DNA from 3 places in the Vibrio sp. THAF64 genome. Region 2 is predicted to be linked to each of the others. Evidence: predicted binding sites of a transcription regulator. Region 2 holds the regulator's gene; each other region holds the start of a gene.

Region 1 (6,317 bases), 660 kb from region 2:
CATACGCACAAAGTCGTGCAAGCCGAGTGACAGCCAATGAAACGGCGCGGATAAGCTGACATGATTGCACGGTATAGTACGTGCGTATTCGTTATCTGGGACTTCCTTTCGTTTGTCGTTGAAGTCTTGTGGATTCACCGTACGAGGCATACATCCTCCTTGATCGACTCTGTAATAAGTCACCCATAGATTCATGGGTGGCGTCTTGGAACTCGATGCCCGGCTTTGCGACTGCCCTAATAAGCTGCGCATCTGACTTGGTCTGTTAAAAAGCAATTTTTGGCGAAGAATTATCCTTTTAACATATTGTTAACTATTGACCCCATGACAAAAAAATACAAATTTGTTGTTTGATTTTTGCGCACAAAAACAAAGGGCTTCTGGTTACCCAGAAGCCCTTGAATAGCAAATTAGTGCGGTAATTTAAATTACTTAAGACCAGCGAAGTCGCGCAGAAGTGCAGCTTTATCAGTCGCTTCCCATGGGAATTCTTCACGACCGAAGTGGCCGTATGCTGCTGTTTTCTTGTAGATTGGCTGAAGTAGGTTCAACATTTCTTGTAGGCCGTATGGACGTAGATCGAAGTGTTGGCGTACCGCTTCAACAATGATGTCTTGAGATACTTTTTCAGTACCAAATGTTTCCACCATGATAGATGTTGGATCTGCAACACCGATTGCGTAAGAAAGCTGAATCTCACAACGGTCAGCAAGGCCAGCCGCAACGATGTTTTTCGCAACGTAACGTGCAGCGTAAGCAGCAGAGCGGTCAACTTTTGAAGGATCTTTACCTGAGAATGCACCACCACCGTGACGAGCAGCACCACCGTATGTATCAACGATGATCTTACGACCTGTCAGACCACAGTCACCCATTGGGCCACCGATAACAAAACGGCCAGTTGGGTTGATGAAGAAGTTAGTGTCTTTGTTTAGCCACTCTGATGGTAGAACTGGCTTGATGATCTCTTCCATAACCGCTTCGCGTAGGTCTGGCGTAGAGATTGAGTCACAATGCTGAGTCGAAAGAACGACAGCGTCGATACCAACGATTTTTCCTTGGTCGTACTGGAACGTTACCTGTGATTTTGCATCAGGACGTAGCCAAGGTAGTGTGCCGTTTTTACGTACTTCTGCTTGTTTTTGAACAAGTAGGTGAGAATACGTAATTGGAGCTGGCATTAGTACGTCTGTCTCGTTAGTCGCGTAGCCGAACATGATGCCTTGGTCACCAGCACCTTGCTCTTTTGGATCCGCTTTATCAACGCCTTGGTTGATATCTGGAGACTGTTTACCAATGGTGTTCAGTACCGCACAAGAATCGGCATCAAAACCCATGTCAGAGTGAACGTAACCGATATCACGAACGGTTTGGCGAGTTAACTCTTCGATATCTACCCATGCTGATGTAGTGATTTCACCACCAACCATCACCATGCCAGTTTTTACGTACGTTTCACACGCAACACGCGCTTTTGGATCTTGCTCGATGATTGCGTCTAGAACTGCATCAGAAATTTGGTCTGCGATTTTATCTGGATGACCTTCTGATACCGACTCAGAAGTAAACAGGTGTTTAGCCATGAGAGCTCCACTTTTAATTCAAGGAAGTGCTCCATTATTAACGGCGGAACACTAAGAAATAATACTGATATCTGTAGGTGTTTCTACATCTAGACGTCTATTCTAATTTTCATAGCTCGAATTACAAGCTCTTTTTTAATTTAATACATATCCAAACGTTTGCTTCTAAAGAGTTAAATATTACTAACTTGGATAGAAATGGCAGAAAATAAGCGAGAATCCCCTGTATTCAGACTGTAAAACGTTTGCACAGCTTAGGCGCCTTTGAGAGAATAATCGCCCATCAAAATTAGTTTTCGCTTAACGCACTCAGGAGCAGACATGTCTTCCCGCAAACATCTAGCTAATGCTATCCGTGCCCTTAGCATGGACGGCGTACAACAAGCCAACTCTGGTCATCCAGGCGCACCTATGGGTATGGCTGACATCGCTGAAGTTCTTTGGCGCTCTCACCTAAACCACAATCCAGCAAACCCAGAATGGGCTGACCGCGACCGTTTCGTGCTATCAAATGGCCACGGCTCAATGCTGATTTACTCTCTGCTTCACCTTGCGGGTTACGAGCTGTCTATTGATGACCTGAAAAACTTCCGTCAACTGCACTCTAAGACACCAGGTCACCCAGAGTACGGTTACGCACCGGGTATCGAAACGACGACTGGCCCACTAGGTCAAGGTATCACTAACGCGGTAGGTATGGCGCTGGCTGAGAAAACTCTAGCAGCACAATTCAACAAAGAAGGCCACGACATCGTTGACCACTTCACTTATGCATTCATGGGTGACGGCTGTCTGATGGAAGGTATCTCTCACGAAGCCTGTTCTCTAGCAGGTACGCTAGGCCTTGGTAAACTAATCGCTTTCTGGGATGACAACGGTATTTCTATTGATGGTGAAGTGGAAGGTTGGTTCTCTGACGATACACCTAAGCGTTTCGAAGCGTACGGCTGGCACGTAATTCCAGCAGTAGACGGTCACGATCCAGAAGCGATCAATGCAGCGATTATCGCTGCGAAAGCGGACTCACGTCCTACGCTAATCTGTACTAAGACCATCATCGGTTTTGGTTCTCCAAATAAATCTGGTTCACACGACTGTCACGGTGCTCCACTAGGCGCTGACGAAATTGCAGCAACTCGTAAAGCGCTAGGTTGGGAACACGGTCCTTTTGAAATCCCAGCTGACGTTTACGCTGAGTGGGATGCAAAAGAAGCAGGCGCAGCGAAAGAAGCAGCGTGGAATGCGAAGTTTGACGCATACGCTGCAGCTTACCCTGCAGAAGCCGCAGAGCTTAAGCGTCGTCTAAACGGTGAATTGCCAGCTGAGTGGGAAGAGAAAGCAACACAAATCATTGCTGACCTTCAAGCAAACCCTGCAAACATCGCATCACGTAAAGCGTCTCAAAACGCACTTGAAGCGTTTGGTCAAATGCTACCTGAATTCCTAGGTGGCTCTGCTGACCTTGCCCCTTCTAACCTAACTATGTGGTCTGGTTCTAAGTCTATTTCAGCTGAAGATGCGTCAGGTAACTACATCCACTACGGTGTTCGTGAGTTCGGTATGACGGCTATCATGAACGGTATCGCACTACACGGTGGTTTCGTACCATACGGTGCAACTTTCCTAATGTTCATGGAGTACGCGCGTAACGCTATGCGTATGGCGGCTCTGATGAAAGTGCAGAACATTCAGGTTTACACGCACGACTCTATCGGCCTTGGCGAAGACGGCCCAACTCACCAACCGGTTGAGCAAATGGCTTCTCTACGCCTGACGCCAAACATGAGCACATGGCGCCCATGTGACCAAGTGGAATCAGCAGTGGCTTGGAAACTGGCTATCGAACGTAAAGATGCACCAACTTCACTTATCTTCTCTCGTCAAAACCTTGCACAGCAAGAGCGTGACGCTGAGCAAGTGGCGAACATTGCTAAGGGTGGTTACATCCTGAAAGATTGCGCAGGCAAGCCAGAGCTAATCCTTATCGCAACAGGCTCTGAAGTTGAGCTAGCAGTGAACGCAGCGGCTGAACTGACTGCTGAAGGCAAGCAAGTACGCGTTGTTTCAATGCCATCAACGGACGCATTCGACAAGCAAGATGCAGCTTACCGTGAAGCGGTTCTGCCATCTGACGTGACAGCTCGTATCGCGGTAGAAGCAGGTATTGCTGACTTCTGGTACAAGTACGTTGGTTTCGACGGCCGTATCATCGGTATGACCACCTTCGGTGAATCTGCACCAGCAGGTGAGCTATTCAAGATGTTTGGTTTCACAACTGAAAACGTTGTGAACACAGCGAAAGAGCTTTTAGCTTAATTGTTAATTGCTTTGAAAGCCGGGTCCTTGTGACTCGGCTTTTTTGTTTTTACCCGATACGATGAACTAGATGCGATTTATAAATCTATCAGGTAGTATTTGTGACACGAAAAAGATGTAGAGCGATGGAATCATGCTAAAAGTTGCGATCAACGGATTTGGACGTATTGGACGTAATGTTTTGCGGGCAGTATATGAAAGTGGCAAAAGCCAAGATATCAAGGTGGTAGCCGTTAATGAGCTGGCGCAGCCCGATGCGATGGCACACTTGCTTCAATACGATACTAGCCACGGTCGATTTGGTAAGAAGATTACTAACGATCAGGAGCATATTTACGTTCACCATGAGAGCGGAGAATTTGATTCCATCCGTATTCTTCATCTGGCAGAAATCGATCTTCTACCATGGCGAGATCTGGAAGTGGATCTGGTGTTGGACTGTACCGGTGTGTTTGGCTCTCAAGCTGATGGCCAAGAACACATCAAAGCGGGAGCGAAGAAAGTCCTGTTTTCTCACCCGGGCGCCAGCGATCTCGACAATACCATTATCTACGGCGTTAACCACGATACACTAACAGCAGATCACAATGTGGTATCCAATGGTTCGTGTACAACCAATTGTATCGTCCCTATTATCAAAGCTCTTGATGAAGCCTTTGGTATCGATTCAGGTACTATCACTACTATCCATTCTTCGATGAATGATCAGCAGGTCATCGACGCCTACCATTCTGATCTCAGACGTACTCGTGCAGCCAGCCAATCGATCATACCCGTAGACACTAAGTTGCATAAAGGTATTGAAAGAATCTTCCCGAAATTTTCTAACAAATTTGAAGCAATTTCAGTACGAGTACCTACTGTAAACGTCACAGCCATGGATTTAAGCGTCACAATTAATACAAATGTGAAAGTTAATGACGTAAATCAAACCATTGTTAACGCTTCTCAGTGTACATTACAGGGCATTGTTGACTATACTGAAGCTCCGCTCGTTTCCATCGATTTTAATCATGATCCTCATAGTGCGATCGTCGATGGCACGCAAACCCGAGTTAGTAATGGCCATTTGGTTAAGATGTTGGTTTGGTGTGATAACGAATGGGGATTTGCGAATCGTATGTTAGATACGGCACTCGCAATGCAAGCCGCTCCCCGTCAAGTTTGACGCTGTAATGCCACTTTTTTAGTGGGTATGCAGATTAGCGGCGATGGAGAAATGTTTATTTCTAGCCTTGAAATAAATAATGATAAACTCCATATCTAAATCAGTTTGAAGAATTATTGGGCTTGGCAGGGTCGCCGGGTCTTAAAAACTTTACTTTTTGAATATTTGAGAGGACACATCATGTCTGTAATCAAGATGACTGACCTGGATCTAGCAGGTAAACGTGTATTTATCCGTGCGGACCTAAACGTACCTGTAAAAGAAGGCAAAGTAACTTCTGATGCACGTATCCTAGCATCTCTACCAACTATCAAGCACTGCCTAGAAGCTGGTGCTAAAGTTATGGTTACTTCTCACCTAGGTCGTCCTACTGAAGGTGAATACGCAGAAGAGTTCTCTCTACAACCTGTTGTTAACTACCTAAACGACGCCCTAGATTGCGAAGTTAAACTAGCTAAAGATTATCTAGATGGCCTAGAGCTAAACACAGGTGAGCTAGTTGTTCTTGAAAACGTTCGCTTTAACAAAGGCGAGAAGAAGAATGAAGAAGAGCTATCTAAGAAATACGCTGCACTTTGTGACATCTTCGTAATGGATGCATTTGGTACGGCTCACCGTGCACAAGCATCTACTCACGGTGTTGGTATGAACGCGCCAGTAGCGTGTGCTGGCCCTCTACTAGCAGCTGAACTGGAAGCACTAGGTAAAGCAATGGACAACCCAGAGCGTCCACTAGTTGCTATCGTTGGTGGTTCTAAAGTTTCTACTAAGCTAACGGTTCTAGAGTCTCTGTCTAAAGTTGCTGACCAACTTGTTGTTGGTGGTGGTATCGCGAACACATTTATCGCTGCAGATGGCCACAACGTAGGTAAGTCTCTATACGAAGCAGACCTAGTTGAAACGGCTCAAAAGCTAATGAAAGAGTGCTCTATCCCAGTTGCGACTGACGTTGCATGTGCCAAAGCATTCGATGAAAACGCAGAAGCTGAAATCAAGCACGTTTCAGAAGTGGCTGACGATGACATGATCTTCGACCTTGGTCCAGAATCAACAGCGGCTCTAGCTGAAATCATCGGCAACGCGAAAACTATCCTATGGAACGGTCCTGTAGGTGTATTTGAGTTCAAGAACTTCGAAGCGGGTACAAAAGGTATCTCTGAAGCAATCGCTGAGTCTGCAGGTTTCTCTGTAGCAGGTGGCGGTGACACGCTAGCAGCTATCGATAAGTTTGGTATTAAAGCTGACGTATC
Region 2 (6,317 bases):
AAGCGGGGAAGCAACAGCATCACTAAGCCGATTTCTAGCATGGATACACATCAGCGGCTAAAAAAGTAGCAACTTTATTGGTAAATCGGTTGATCCCTGAGGCCGTATTCATTACTATATCGCGCCTTAGTGATATGGCTTGTTTTTGAACAGCGGTATCCAAAGGAAATTTTATTAACTACGTGTGGTGTCCGGCATAGAATCGGATAGCGACACGGCCTATTTTAGAGGTTCTCCCATGAAAGCTGGTATCCACCCAGAGTACAAAGCAGTTAAAGCAACTTGTTCTTGCGGTAACTCTTTCGAGTTCAACTCAACTCTAACTAAAGAGTCAATCCACCTAGACGTATGTGACAAATGTCACCCATTCTACACTGGTAAGCAGCGTATCGTTGATACTGGCGGCCGTGTAGATCGCTTCAACAAGCGTTTCGGTGCTCTTTCTTCTAAGAAGTAATTTCTTTTTAGATGAAGAGAAAAGGACGCTACGGCGTCCTTTTTTGTTATCTGCTTCTTCAGCTATTCATTCAGAGTAATATCTTCCACTGTTTGATATTCGCTAGCCATATCTCTACCCATCTGGTCTTATCTCCAGTCATTTAGCACATTTTATTGCTTTAGCTCGCATTCTGACCTAGGCAGCTTGACTTAGTTACTCTAGAATGGATTACCCCCTATCCTAATTATTATTAACGAGTACCTACACCTATGTCCGATGACAATCGCCAAGAACTATCCCCTGAAGAACAATTCCGTCAGCAAGCGCTGGATTACCATGCTTACCCAACAGCAGGTAAAATTTCGGTTGAGCTGACAACACCAGCCGAAACGGCAGGTGATCTGGCGTTAGCGTACAGCCCAGGCGTGGCTGAGCCTGTACGTGAAATTGCACAGAATGCAGATAATGTCTACAAATACACCTCTAAAGGTAACATGGTAGCGGTTATCTCTAACGGAACAGCAATTCTTGGTCTTGGTAACTTAGGTCCACTGGCATCAAAGCCAGTCATGGAAGGTAAAGCTCTTTTGTTCAAACGCTTTGCAGGTTTGGACTCTATCGACATTGAAGTCAAACACCGCACAATCGAAGAATTTGTCGACACGGTCGCTAACATTGCCGATACGTTTGGCGGTATCAACCTTGAAGACATCAAAGCGCCAGATTGTTTTGAAATTGAAAAGCAGTTGATTGAGCGCTGTGATGTGCCGGTTTTTCACGATGACCAACACGGCACAGCAATCGTAACCGCAGCAGGCATGCTTAACGCGATTGAACTGCAAGGCAAAAAGCTAGAAGACGCTACGATTGTATGTCTTGGCGCAGGCGCTGCCGCAGTAGCTTGTATGGAGCTACTGATCAAGTGTGGTGCAATGCGTGAAAAGATCTACATGCTTGACCGCAAAGGCGTTATCCACACTCGCCGTGATGATCTCAACGAATACAAGCAACTATTTGCGAATAACACTGACAAGCGTACGCTGGAAGACGTTATCGAAGGTGCAGACCTGTTCTTGGGCGTATCTGGTCCGAACTTGCTTGCGCCTGAAGCACTCAAACTGATGGCTGACAAACCTGTTGTCTTCGCGTGTTCAAACCCAGATCCGGAAATCAAACCAGAGTTGGCACATGAAGTTCGTGATGATTTAATCATGGGTACAGGTCGCAGCGACTACCCGAACCAAGTAAACAACGTACTGTGTTTCCCATTCATCTTCCGTGGTGCTCTTGACGTTCGTGCTAGCGAAATCAACGATGAAATGAAACTCGCTGCGGTAGATGCCATTCGTGAACTGGCGAAAGAAGAAGTTCCAGCGGAAGTATTGAAAGCCGCTGGCGTGGATAAGCTGGAATTTGGTCCTGGTTACATCATTCCTAAACCGATGGACTCTCGCCTATTGCCACGTGTTGCAAAAGCAGTTGCTCTAGCAGCAGTAGAGTCAGGTGTGGCTCGCATTGAAATGCCAGAGAATTACATGGAAGCGTAAGCGTTCCTCTCGGCAACTAAAAAACCGCTGAACATTCAGCGGTTTTTTAGTTTTCAGCAAAATAAAAACCAGGCGCGCTGCCAGTTGTTACTCTTCATCATACGCTTCGAATTCAATGCCCATCTCAGTCATGAGTTTTTTCACTTCCGCAGGAATATCATCTGGGCGGTCTTTACGCAAATCTTCATCGGTAGGTAATGGCTGGCCTGTATAAGCGTGCAGAAACGCTTCACAAAGCAGCTCACTGTTCGTCGCATGGCGCAGGTTATTAATCTGACGACGCGTTCGCTCATCAGTTAAAACCTTCAATACTTTCAATGGAATAGAAACCGTGATCTTCTTTACTTGCTCGCTTTTCTTTCCATGTTCAGCATACGGACTAATGTATTCGCCGTTCCAATCTGCCATTGCGCACCTTTATGATTCATTATGTATAAAATTAGAAAGCGTAATTTTAGCGGGATTTATGGCCACAAGCAAAGACATATAGACGTCTAGAAGTGTTGACGTCTTAAAAAATGAGAAGTAAAGTGAAGAGATATACGATTGGAATAACATATATCTAACATCCGGCAAACAGGTATAGTGTAATCTCCAGCCAAGTCACTACAGTTCGAAAGGAAACACTTATGAGCGCCCGTAAACCAGCCACAATCGCGGTACGTACTGGTATCGAGTCAGACACTCAGCATCACGCCGTTGTGCCACCTATTTACCTCTCGACTAACTACGGATTTCCCGCCTTCGGCGAAGTGCCAAAATATGACTACACTCGCTCGGGTAACCCAAACCGTGGCTTATTAGAAAAAGCTCTGTATGAGCTGGAGTCCGGTAAAGGTGCGGTAGTGACCAACTGTGGAACCTCAGCGTTAAACTTATGGGTCTCTGCATTTCTTGGCCCAGATGACCTGATCATCGCGCCACACGATTGCTACGGCGGTACGTACCGTTTATTTAACACCCGCGCTCAGAAAGGTGACTTCAAGGTTCAGTTTGTCGATCAATCAGATCAAAAAGCCCTGAACGACGCTATAGCAAAGAAACCTAAACTGATTCTGTTGGAAACACCGTCTAATCCTTTGGTTCGAGTAGTCGACATTGCTGCAGTATGTGAAAAAGCCCGCCAGGTTGGTGCTCTGGTCGGCGTCGATAATACCTTTTTGACACCTGTGTTCCAAAAGCCTCTTGAACTCGGCGCTGACTTCGTCATTCACTCGACAACCAAGTACATTAACGGTCATTCTGATGTCATAGGTGGCGTGGTAATCACCAAAACTGAGCAGCATGCTGAAGATCTTGCTTGGTGGGGTAACTGTATCGGCGCTACCGGCACACCATTCGACAGCTACATGACATTACGCGGTATTCGCACCTTGGGTGCGCGCATGAAAGTGCATGAAGAAAGCTCAGCACACATTCTCAACTACCTGCAATCTCAGTCTCTGGTTGGCAACATCTATCACCCAAGCTTGCCTGAACACCCGGGCCATGAGATTGCGAAAAAGCAGCAGTCTGGATTCGGCTCTATGCTCAGCTTTGAGTTTGCAGGCAGCTTTGAACAGCTCAAACACTTTGTTGGTGAGCTAGAACTGTTTTCACTCGCCGAATCACTTGGCGGCGTGGAGAGCCTGATTTGCCACCCAGCGTCAATGACACATAGAGCAATGGGTGAAGCCGCATTAGCAGAAGCCGGAGTCTCACAACAGCTTCTCCGCCTTTCTGTCGGCCTCGAAGACGCTGATGACCTGATAGCCGATCTAGATCAAGCATTCAGTAAAACTCAGGAGGCGTTGTCATGAGCCAGCAGCGTCAATTGCATAAATTTGGCGGCAGTAGCCTCGCGGATCCAGAGTGTTACCGCCGCGTAGTTAGTATTCTCAAAGAATATTCTAATCAAGAAGATTTAATTGTTGTCTCAGCGGCAGGCAAGACCACCAATCGTTTGATTGAGTTTTTAGACTCACTGAACAAAGATGGCCGCCTCGCCCACGAAGCTTTGCAGTCATTACGTCAGTTTCAGGTACAGCTGGTCGAAGACCTGTTACAAGGTGAAAGCCAACAGCAGCTTCTTGCCACACTCAACGACGAATTCAGCACACTGGGTGAGCTAACGGCTCCCTTAACGACGGCCGAGCGCGCAGCCGTTTTAGGTCACGGAGAGGTTTGGTCTTCTCGATTGCTGGCGGCATTACTGAATCAAAATGATCTACAGGCTGTCGCTCAGGATGCAAGAGCTTTCCTACGTGCCGAAGCAGGCACACAACCTGAAGTTGACCGGGGCACCTCCTATCCACTGATCAAAGAAGTGCTCGCTCAACACGCCCATCACCGTGTTGTGATCACAGGATTTATGGCACAGGATGAGCAAGGCCATACCGTTCTGCTTGGTCGTAATGGTTCAGATTACTCCGCCACCGTCATTGGTGCGCTAGCCGAAGTAAAACGCGTGACCATCTGGAGTGACGTTGCGGGTGTCTACAGCGCAGACCCGCGTTTAGTCTCTGATGCGTGTCTTTTGCCATTGCTTCGCCTAGACGAAGCCAGCGAATTAGCCCGACTTGCGGCACCAGTCCTGCACAGCCGCACCCTTCAGCCGGTCGCACAAAGTGCGATGGATTTACACCTGCGTTGCAGCTATGAGCCAGAAGATGGCTCCACACGCATTGAACGCGTGCTGGCCTCAGGTCGCGGCGCTAAAATCATTTCTTCATTGAAAGAAGTGCTGCTAATCCAACTCAACTTTGCCTCTGGCCACGATTTCAGTCGCCTTGAACAAGAAACACTTGCAGGGCTGAAACGCGCTCAACTTGAGCCACTGACCTATGAAACACAGGAAGACCAACAAACGCTGCGCTTAGCGTATACCGCTGAGATTGCAGGCGGCGCACTCGAATACCTCCAAGACGCCGCGATAGAAGCTGAAATTAAGCTCAAAGAGGGCTATTCGTTGATTGCAGCAGTCGGTGCAGGTGTAACTAAAAATGCCAACCACTGCTACGGTTTCTACCAGAAGCTTAAGTCTTCTCCTGTGGAGTTTATTTCAGAATCTCAGTCAGGATTAAGCTTGGTCGCAGTGTTGCGCAGTACAGATACTTCTGTTCTGGTCAAATCGATCCACAGCCAACTGTTCCAGGCTCAAAAGCGCGTTGGTATCGCTTTGTGTGGCAAAGGTAATATTGGCTCAAGCTGGCTTGAACTTTTTGCTGAGCAAAAAGCCGAGCTGGAAAAACGTCGCGGCATGAACTTCGAACTGGTTGCTGTCGTTGGCAGTCAAAACTACTGGTTCAATCCTAAAGGTATTGATGCCAGCACCGTCAGCGCTCACTACGAAGAAGAAGCGATTGAGTATCAAGGCGATGAGTGGGTAAGAAAGCTTGGCGCGATTCAGGGCTACGATGATGTCGTTGTGCTCGATGTGACGGCTAGCCAGCAACTGGCCGAGCGCTACCTGAACATCGCAGAACAAGGCATGCACCTTATCTCTGCCAACAAAGTCGCTGGCTCCGCATCCAGTGATTATTATCATCAGGTGCAAGATGCCTTTGCCAAGATAAACCGCCACTGGCTTTACAATGCAACTGTCGGAGCTGGTTTACCGATTAACCACACGGTGAAGGACTTACGTGAAAGTGGCGATGACATTCATGCCTTATCAGGCATTTTCTCTGGCACGCTTTCTTGGCTGTTTCAGCAGTATGACGGTAATGTACCTTTTGCAGAACTAGTGGATCTCGCTTGGCAGCAAGGTTTGACTGAACCGGACCCGCGCTGCGATCTGGATGGCTCTGATGTAATGCGTAAGCTAGTTATTTTAGCGCGTGAAGCCGGGCTCGATCTGGAACCAGAAGCGGTTAAAGTGGAAAGTCTGGTTCCTGCTGAGCTTGCCGATCTGTCGCTGGACGATTTCCTCGATAAAAGCCAACTATTAAGTGAGCTGTTAGCCAAGCGTTTAGAGAAAGCTCAGCGCGAAGACAAGATACTGCGCTACGTTGCAAGACTGGAGAAGAACGGTTCAGCAACGGTCGGTGTTGAAGCGCTAAGTAAAGAACATGCTCTGGCTAATTTGCTGCCATGTGACAACATCTTCGCCATCGAAAGCAAATGGTACAAGGATAACCCACTGGTTATTCGCGGCCCCGGCGCAGGCCGAGAGGTAACCGCAGGTGCGATTCAGTCAGACCTCAATCTGCTTTCCAGCTTCTTATAATTGACTAAAGCGCAGCTCTTAGCTGCGCTTTTTCTTTCTCAGTCATACCATTACCTTTCAAGTTGAAAACGTCTAATATTTAACTTGAAAAAAATTCATAATCGTACTGTTGACTTTAAATCGT
Region 3 (6,317 bases), 1.1 Mb from region 2:
TTCCACAGCTTCAAGCATGCTCAGGGCACTGTCGCTCAATCGCTCAAGTTTGGTCTAACAGGGGTTTCCGTAATGCACTCAGATGCCAAGTCGCCCAGGCAGCTGTTGTCTCATGCATTGCAGTCTCTGCTTGAACTCCATTCTGGCGAAAGTAAGAGGATTGCGTTTTATGATCGCGAGATCCATGAACAAGTGGAGCGTAAAAAGCAGCTAGAGAGTTGGGTCGAGCAAGCCATCTTGGCGGAGACAATCGACGTTTTTTTCCAGCCAATTATCGATATTAAGAAGGGTAGAATCGACAAATTTGAGGCCCTATGTCGTTTTCCTGTCAACGAAACGACGAGTGCATCAACGCAGGAGCTTATCAATATTGTCGAAGACCTTGATTTAATTGTCAGTTTGGATGACGTCGTTAACCGAAAAGCTATGTCTGTGCTACCGGAGCTGCAGCAACTGTTTGGCGACCATGTTGGGCTATCTGTCAATCGTTCATTCAATACCAAGCAAGACATCGCGGAGATCCTTCGCCACAGCGCCCAGCTCATCGATCAAAGTGGCATCAAACCGGATATGTTGACGATTGAGTTTACGGAAAGTGCGTATTTTGATGGCGACAGTTACCAAGAGCAGTTGCTTGCAGCGATTCGAAAAGCTGGCGTATCCATTGCTGTTGACGATTTTGGTACAGGATGTGCGTCTTTCGATTATCTCAATAAGAGCTACTTTGATGTTTTGAAAATTGATCGAAGCTTTGTCCAAGGCATTCGCTTTGCTAGTCGGCAATATCATGTCGTCAATACCATTATTCAGTTGGCTCAGAAATTAAAACTTAAGGTCGTGGCTGAGGGCGTTGAAACAAGAGATGAATACCTAACGTTGCGTAGCTTGGGCGTGGATTGCATCCAGGGCTATTTTTTTTCCAAGCCATTGCCAATTGAAGCATTGAGAGTTGCTAAGAACTATTGTGAATTACCAACGAACAATGAGATGGAGAAAGGTCATGCAGGGACTATCGCAGAACTGATGACGGCGCAGCTTCCTCATATTGACCCAGGAGAGCCGCTATCCTTGATACACACTTATTTTAGCAATGTGGAAATTAATATTGTACCAGTGATCGAATCGCAACATTGTGTCGGTATCATTGATAGAGCTGCGCTGAATCTTCATATGACACCAAGTATGGGAACAGACCATGAGACCAGTAAAGAGCATACGATGTGGCACAAATCAGCACACCGCATGATGTCCGCACCAAAAACACTATTGGACTGGCACATATCGTTGAGTGAGGTTAAGGCGCTTATTGAGCGAGCACCTTTTCCATGGGTGTTGGTGGATGAAGAATCGAGATTCAAAGGTATTGTCGAGCAAGAAAGAATTGTTCAGTATCTTTTAAGCGGCCAGCCTGTGCATGAAGTACATGCTTTGTAGCTATAACGTTGGACAAATACCATTTGTACTTCAGCGATTACTCATTGTATCGATAGGGGTAAGGTAACGCTGGTGGCACTTATCTAAGCAAGTCTGCTATTATCCGCTTCCATTAAAAACAATAGTAATAGCTCACATCATGGTTCAACAATTGTTAGCAGTGTTTCCTCCTATGCTTTTAGGCGCTCAGTTAATTTTGACGCTTATTTTAGTCAAAGGAGATATTTGCCCAGGCCAGCGAGGTCGTATTCATAAAGTTCTCCCTGTTCTCGCCATTATGTGGCTAGCCGTCGCGTCGTTGAAAATCGAAGCCATGATGGTGGTGTTTGCGATTGCTTACTTTTACTCGCAGGTTCAGACCAAAAAAACTCGGGTACAAGGCCCATTGTGGGTGATGTATCTTGCCAATGGCCTGGCGCTGGCGTATGTCGCGATTGGTATTGGTGAGCAACCTGATTTAGCGGCTGGCCTAAACGTATTCGTTCAGATCATTCTTCTAGGCGCTCTGTTTGCTCACTTACTTCTTACTGTAGCCCGCACTAGGCTTCAGGCTTTTCATCGTATTTTACCAGTAACGGGTGTTATCTCGGCAATGCTGATGAGCCTAGCAATTCTTTTAAAAGCTTTTGGTCTAGAAGAAGCTGTCCTTACTCAGGCGACTCAGCCTTTGTTGATAGGTTTTGCTCTTCTTATTACGTCCGTCCTCACCTGGTGCTGGCACATCATTGTGTCGAAAACCGTCAACAAAATTCAGTTGGCAGTAGCATTGTTGACGTTGGTTTCGGCCACGACGTTTAATCAAGGCTTGTTCGTTCTTTAGAAGCGGCTCACTTTAAATTTGAGGATTTGAAGCTACGCTTGAGATAGGCGATCAGCACAGGAGTGTGGCTATGGATCTGAGTAACGTTGGAAGGTTAGATAGCATCATCTTGCTTGGTATCGTTAATGAAAAGCTGAGACTCGAATGTAACAGCTTTGAAGAGCTTGTGACCATGTATGAAATGGATGTCGAAACTGTGATTGGTAAGCTCGATGTCCTCGGCTATCAGTATGATCCTCTCACCAATCAGTTCAAATCTTATGACAGATAACACTTAAAAAGGAGGCTGATTGCCTCCTTTTTTATACCGTTTTTATCCCTTCCAAATGACTCTTCGATTGCTGTCTTGCAGTATTAAAAAACGCCTGAAGGTAACGTTTATCTTTGTCTGAATTGCGAGTCGCGGCGAAAAGGCGTCGCCATAAACCATCACCAAGCGAAATACTGGTTATCAACCCCTGACGAGAGAATTCGCTGATGGCCCAGTTTGGTAACGCGGCGACTCCCAAGCTTGCTGAGACCATTTGGACTAACATCAGAGTGTTATCAGCCTGTTTCCATTTTGCTGGTTCAATGCCTGCTGGGTGGAGAAAATGTTTCACCACATCCAGTCGGTTTTTTTGTACCGGATAAGACAACATGGTTTCGTTTTCCAAATCACTTGGTTCGACAGATGTGTTTGCCGCAAGCGGGTGATTGGTCGCGGTGACAAGGCGCATTTCAAAATCAAACAAGGGTTCATAATGGACTTCTGACCTAGGCTGGATATCCGAGGTAATGACTAAATCCAACTCGCCACTCATCAACGCAGGCAGAGGCTCGAAACCAAATCCCGATGAGAAGTCCAGAGTCACGCTTGGCCAAGCAACTTGGTACTCCCTCAAAGCTGGCATTAACCATTGGAAGCAAGAGTGACATTCAATTGCCATGTGCAGGCGTCCATTGACGTCTTCTTTCAGGCTGGCAAGTTCATTCTCTGCTCGGGCTAATCGTGGCAGCACTTGATCCGCCAAATTCAGAAGAATCTCGCCTTCAGATGTAAACCTTACCGGGCGTGTTTTTCGCAGAAATAACTGACCGCCAATTCTGGCTTCGAGATCTTTTATTTGATGAGACAAGGCTGACTGAGTGAGATGTAACGTCGTTGCGGTGGCGGTTAACGACCCCGTATCTCGCAACGTTGCTAATGTTTTCAGATGCTTAAGCTCAATCATGAAATCCCTTCAACCGTAATCACTGATGATGAATATAACTAACTTACCTGCATTTTTTAGGAGTGTAAACATCTAGACGTCTAAAAAGTCATATGACTTTGAATATGGAGATTTCACATGTAAGGCATAAGTAACATGAAATAATCTAATAAACAGGTTGAATAATTGGAACTTGTTCCGCCACTAGGTTGGCGAGATAGTTTAGCCATCCAGACGCCTTCTATGCCGTCTGAACAGAACATACATCTACGATTACAAACCAGAAGGATTAGGGCTATGACAACAACTCACATTTTGGGATACCCAAGAATTGGTGAAAAGCGTGAACTTAAGTTTGCGTTGGAGAAATACTGGCGTGGTGAAATTGAACAGGCTGAGTTAAAGGCCGTTGGCGCCGAGCTACGTAACAAGAACTGGCAGACGCAATCTGATGCAGATCTGAGTTTCGTTACTGCCGGTGATTTTGCTTGGTATGACCATGTACTTACCACGACTTTATTGTTGGGCCATGTGCCTAAACGCCATCGTGATGGCTTCCCGGATCTGGATACTTTGTTTAAAGTGGGGCGTGGGCAGTCGCAGGTGAATTGCGATTGTAATGGCTCTGCGGCATCAGACATGACCAAATGGTTTAACACCAATTACCATTATATTGTGCCAGAGTTCAGTGAAGACGATAGTTTTGACGTCAGTTGGCCGCAACTGTTTGAAGAGGTGAGTGAAGCAACGAAAGCTGGTCACAACGTGAAACCTGTTCTACTGGGGCCGATCAGCTATCTTTATCTTGGCAAAGAGGTGAATGAAGGGTTCGACCGCCTAACCTTGTTACCGCGTCTTCTTACGGCTTATCAGAACATCTTGTCAAAGCTGTCTAAGCAAGGGGTCGAATGGGTACAGATAGATGAACCCGTATTGTCGCTAGAACTCGAAAAACCTTGGTTAACTTCATTCAAACTCGCGTATCAGGTGATTCGCAGCGACATAAAAGTGCTGCTGACAACATATTTTGATTCCGTTGATGACACATTAGATAAGATTGTTGAACTCGATGTTGATGGTTTGCATATTGACCTAGCAGCCGCACCTCAGCAACTGAGCACCGTAGTATCTCGTTTGCCCAAAGAGTGGATACTGTCCGCAGGCGTGGTTAATGGACGCAACGTTTGGCGCGCTGATCTCAGCACACAGCTTGAGCTTTTGCAGCCTGTTAAGCAGCAATTAGGTGATAGGTTATGGGTCGCGAGTTCATGTTCATTACTGCATAGCCCAGTTGATTTAGAGCTTGAACCTGCGTTGTCGGAAGAAGTTCGCAGTTGGTTCGCCTTTGCCAAACAGAAGGTGCATGAAGTTGCTTTGTTAGGCAAAGCACTGGACGGCAACCAGCAAGCCATTCAAGAATGTGTTGTCTATAGTGCTCCAATTGAGGCTCGAAAAACAGCAACACACGTTAACAAACCTCAGGTGCAGGAGCGATTAAATCAAATCACCAAATCGCTGGCAGAGCGCAGCGCACCCTATGAGGAACGCGCAGAGTATCAAAGTGCTGTGCTAGGTTTACCGCTTTTCCCAACAACGACTATTGGCTCATTTCCTCAAACTCACGAAATACGAGTTCAGAGAAGTGCTTACCGTACTGGTCAAATGTCTGACTCTGAATATGTAGCAGCCCTAAAAGGGCATATCGAAGACGCCGTGAAGCGACAGGAAGCATTGGATCTCGACGTGCTGGTTCATGGTGAAGCTGAGCGAAATGATATGGTTGAGTACTTTGCAGAGAACTTGGCCGGTTTTCAAACAACAAAGTTTGGCTGGGTTCAGAGTTACGGGTCTCGCTGTGTGAAGCCTGCGATTGTCGTTGCAGACATTGAACGTGAGAAGCCTATTACCGTTGAGTGGTCGACCTATGCACAATCGCTGACGTCCAAACAAATGAAAGGTATGTTAACTGGGCCTGTAACCATCCTTTGCTGGACGTTTCCTCGTGAGGACATCAGTCGCAAGGAGATCACCAATCAACTAGCGCTTGCATTGCGTGATGAAGTGTCTGATCTGCAGGATGCGGGCATCAATATCATCCAGATTGATGAGCCGGCGATTCGTGAAGGTTTGCCACTTAAAAAACGTGACCATACAGAGTATTTAGAATGGGCGGTGGATGCTTTCAAAATTTCCGCAGCTAGTGCAAAACCAGAAACTCAGATACATACGCACATGTGTTACTCAGAGTTTAACGAGATCATCGACTCAGTCGCAGCACTGGATGCAGATGTGATTACGATTGAAACATCGCGCTCAAACATGGAGCTCCTTAAAGCGTTCGAAGAGTTTAATTACCCGAATGAGATTGGCCCAGGTGTCTACGATATTCACTCGCCTAACATCCCGAGTGAGGAGTGGATTGAAGGATTGATCAACAAAGCGGCTGAGAAGATCCCAGCGAAAAGGTTATGGGTGAATCCAGATTGTGGCTTGAAAACACGAAACTGGGCTGAAACAGAAGCGTCGCTAGCTAATATGGTGTCGGCGGCGAAAAAACTGCGTAAAGAGTTTGCGTAACGAAGGGACACCGTTGATGTGAAAATGCCGATCTATCGATCGGCATTTTTGTGTTTGGATAGAGTTAGAGAGATTCGCCATTCACAGTTACTTGAACATCAATATTACCGCGAACAGCGTTAGAGTAAGGGCACACCTGATGGGCAACGCGAGTCAATTCTAGAGCCTGTTCCTGAGGTAAATCCACTTCTGCAGCGAGGCTAATAGTCAGCGCAAATCCGCCATTATCATTTGGGCCAATCCCGACTTCTGCAGTGACTGGTGCTTGACTGATCGCCACTTTCGCTTCTCGA

What was found. Region 2 encodes MetJ, which represses methionine synthesis genes. Its sites were predicted from a motif close to TTAGACNTNTANANGTCTAA; they were not measured.
Region 1: metK (methionine adenosyltransferase) is a predicted target of MetJ. The motif match lies at 1,665-1,684, and genes of this name have one in related genera.
Region 3: metE (5-methyltetrahydropteroyltriglutamate--homocysteine S-methyltransferase) is a predicted target of MetJ. The motif match lies at 3,533-3,552, and genes of this name have one in related genera.

What each region holds. Positions count from the first base shown of each region.
Region 1 covers NZ_CP045355.1:3,085,794-3,092,110, reverse strand. Annotated here, with positions in the region: gene FIU99_RS14295 (DUF2189 domain-containing protein) at 1-150, opposite strand, end outside; gene metK (methionine adenosyltransferase) at 429-1,583, opposite strand; gene tkt (transketolase) at 1,905-3,899, shown strand; gene epd (erythrose-4-phosphate dehydrogenase) at 4,033-5,067, shown strand; gene FIU99_RS14275 (phosphoglycerate kinase) at 5,248-6,317, shown strand, end outside.
Region 2 covers NZ_CP045355.1:210,616-216,932, reverse strand. Annotated here, with positions in the region: gene rpmE (50S ribosomal protein L31) at 239-457, shown strand; gene FIU99_RS00945 (malic enzyme-like NAD(P)-binding protein) at 709-1,986, shown strand; gene metJ (met regulon transcriptional regulator MetJ) at 2,074-2,394, opposite strand; gene FIU99_RS00935 (O-succinylhomoserine (thiol)-lyase) at 2,616-3,785, shown strand; gene FIU99_RS00930 (bifunctional aspartate kinase/homoserine dehydrogenase II) at 3,782-6,193, shown strand.
Region 3 covers NZ_CP045355.1:1,354,290-1,360,606, forward strand. Annotated here, with positions in the region: gene FIU99_RS06140 (EAL domain-containing protein) at 1-1,434, shown strand, start outside; gene FIU99_RS06145 (hypothetical protein) at 1,574-2,254, shown strand; gene FIU99_RS06150 (DUF4250 domain-containing protein) at 2,325-2,525, shown strand; gene metR (HTH-type transcriptional regulator MetR) at 2,557-3,468, opposite strand; gene metE (5-methyltetrahydropteroyltriglutamate--homocysteine S-methyltransferase) at 3,745-6,024, shown strand; gene FIU99_RS06165 (organic hydroperoxide resistance protein) at 6,089-6,317, opposite strand, start outside.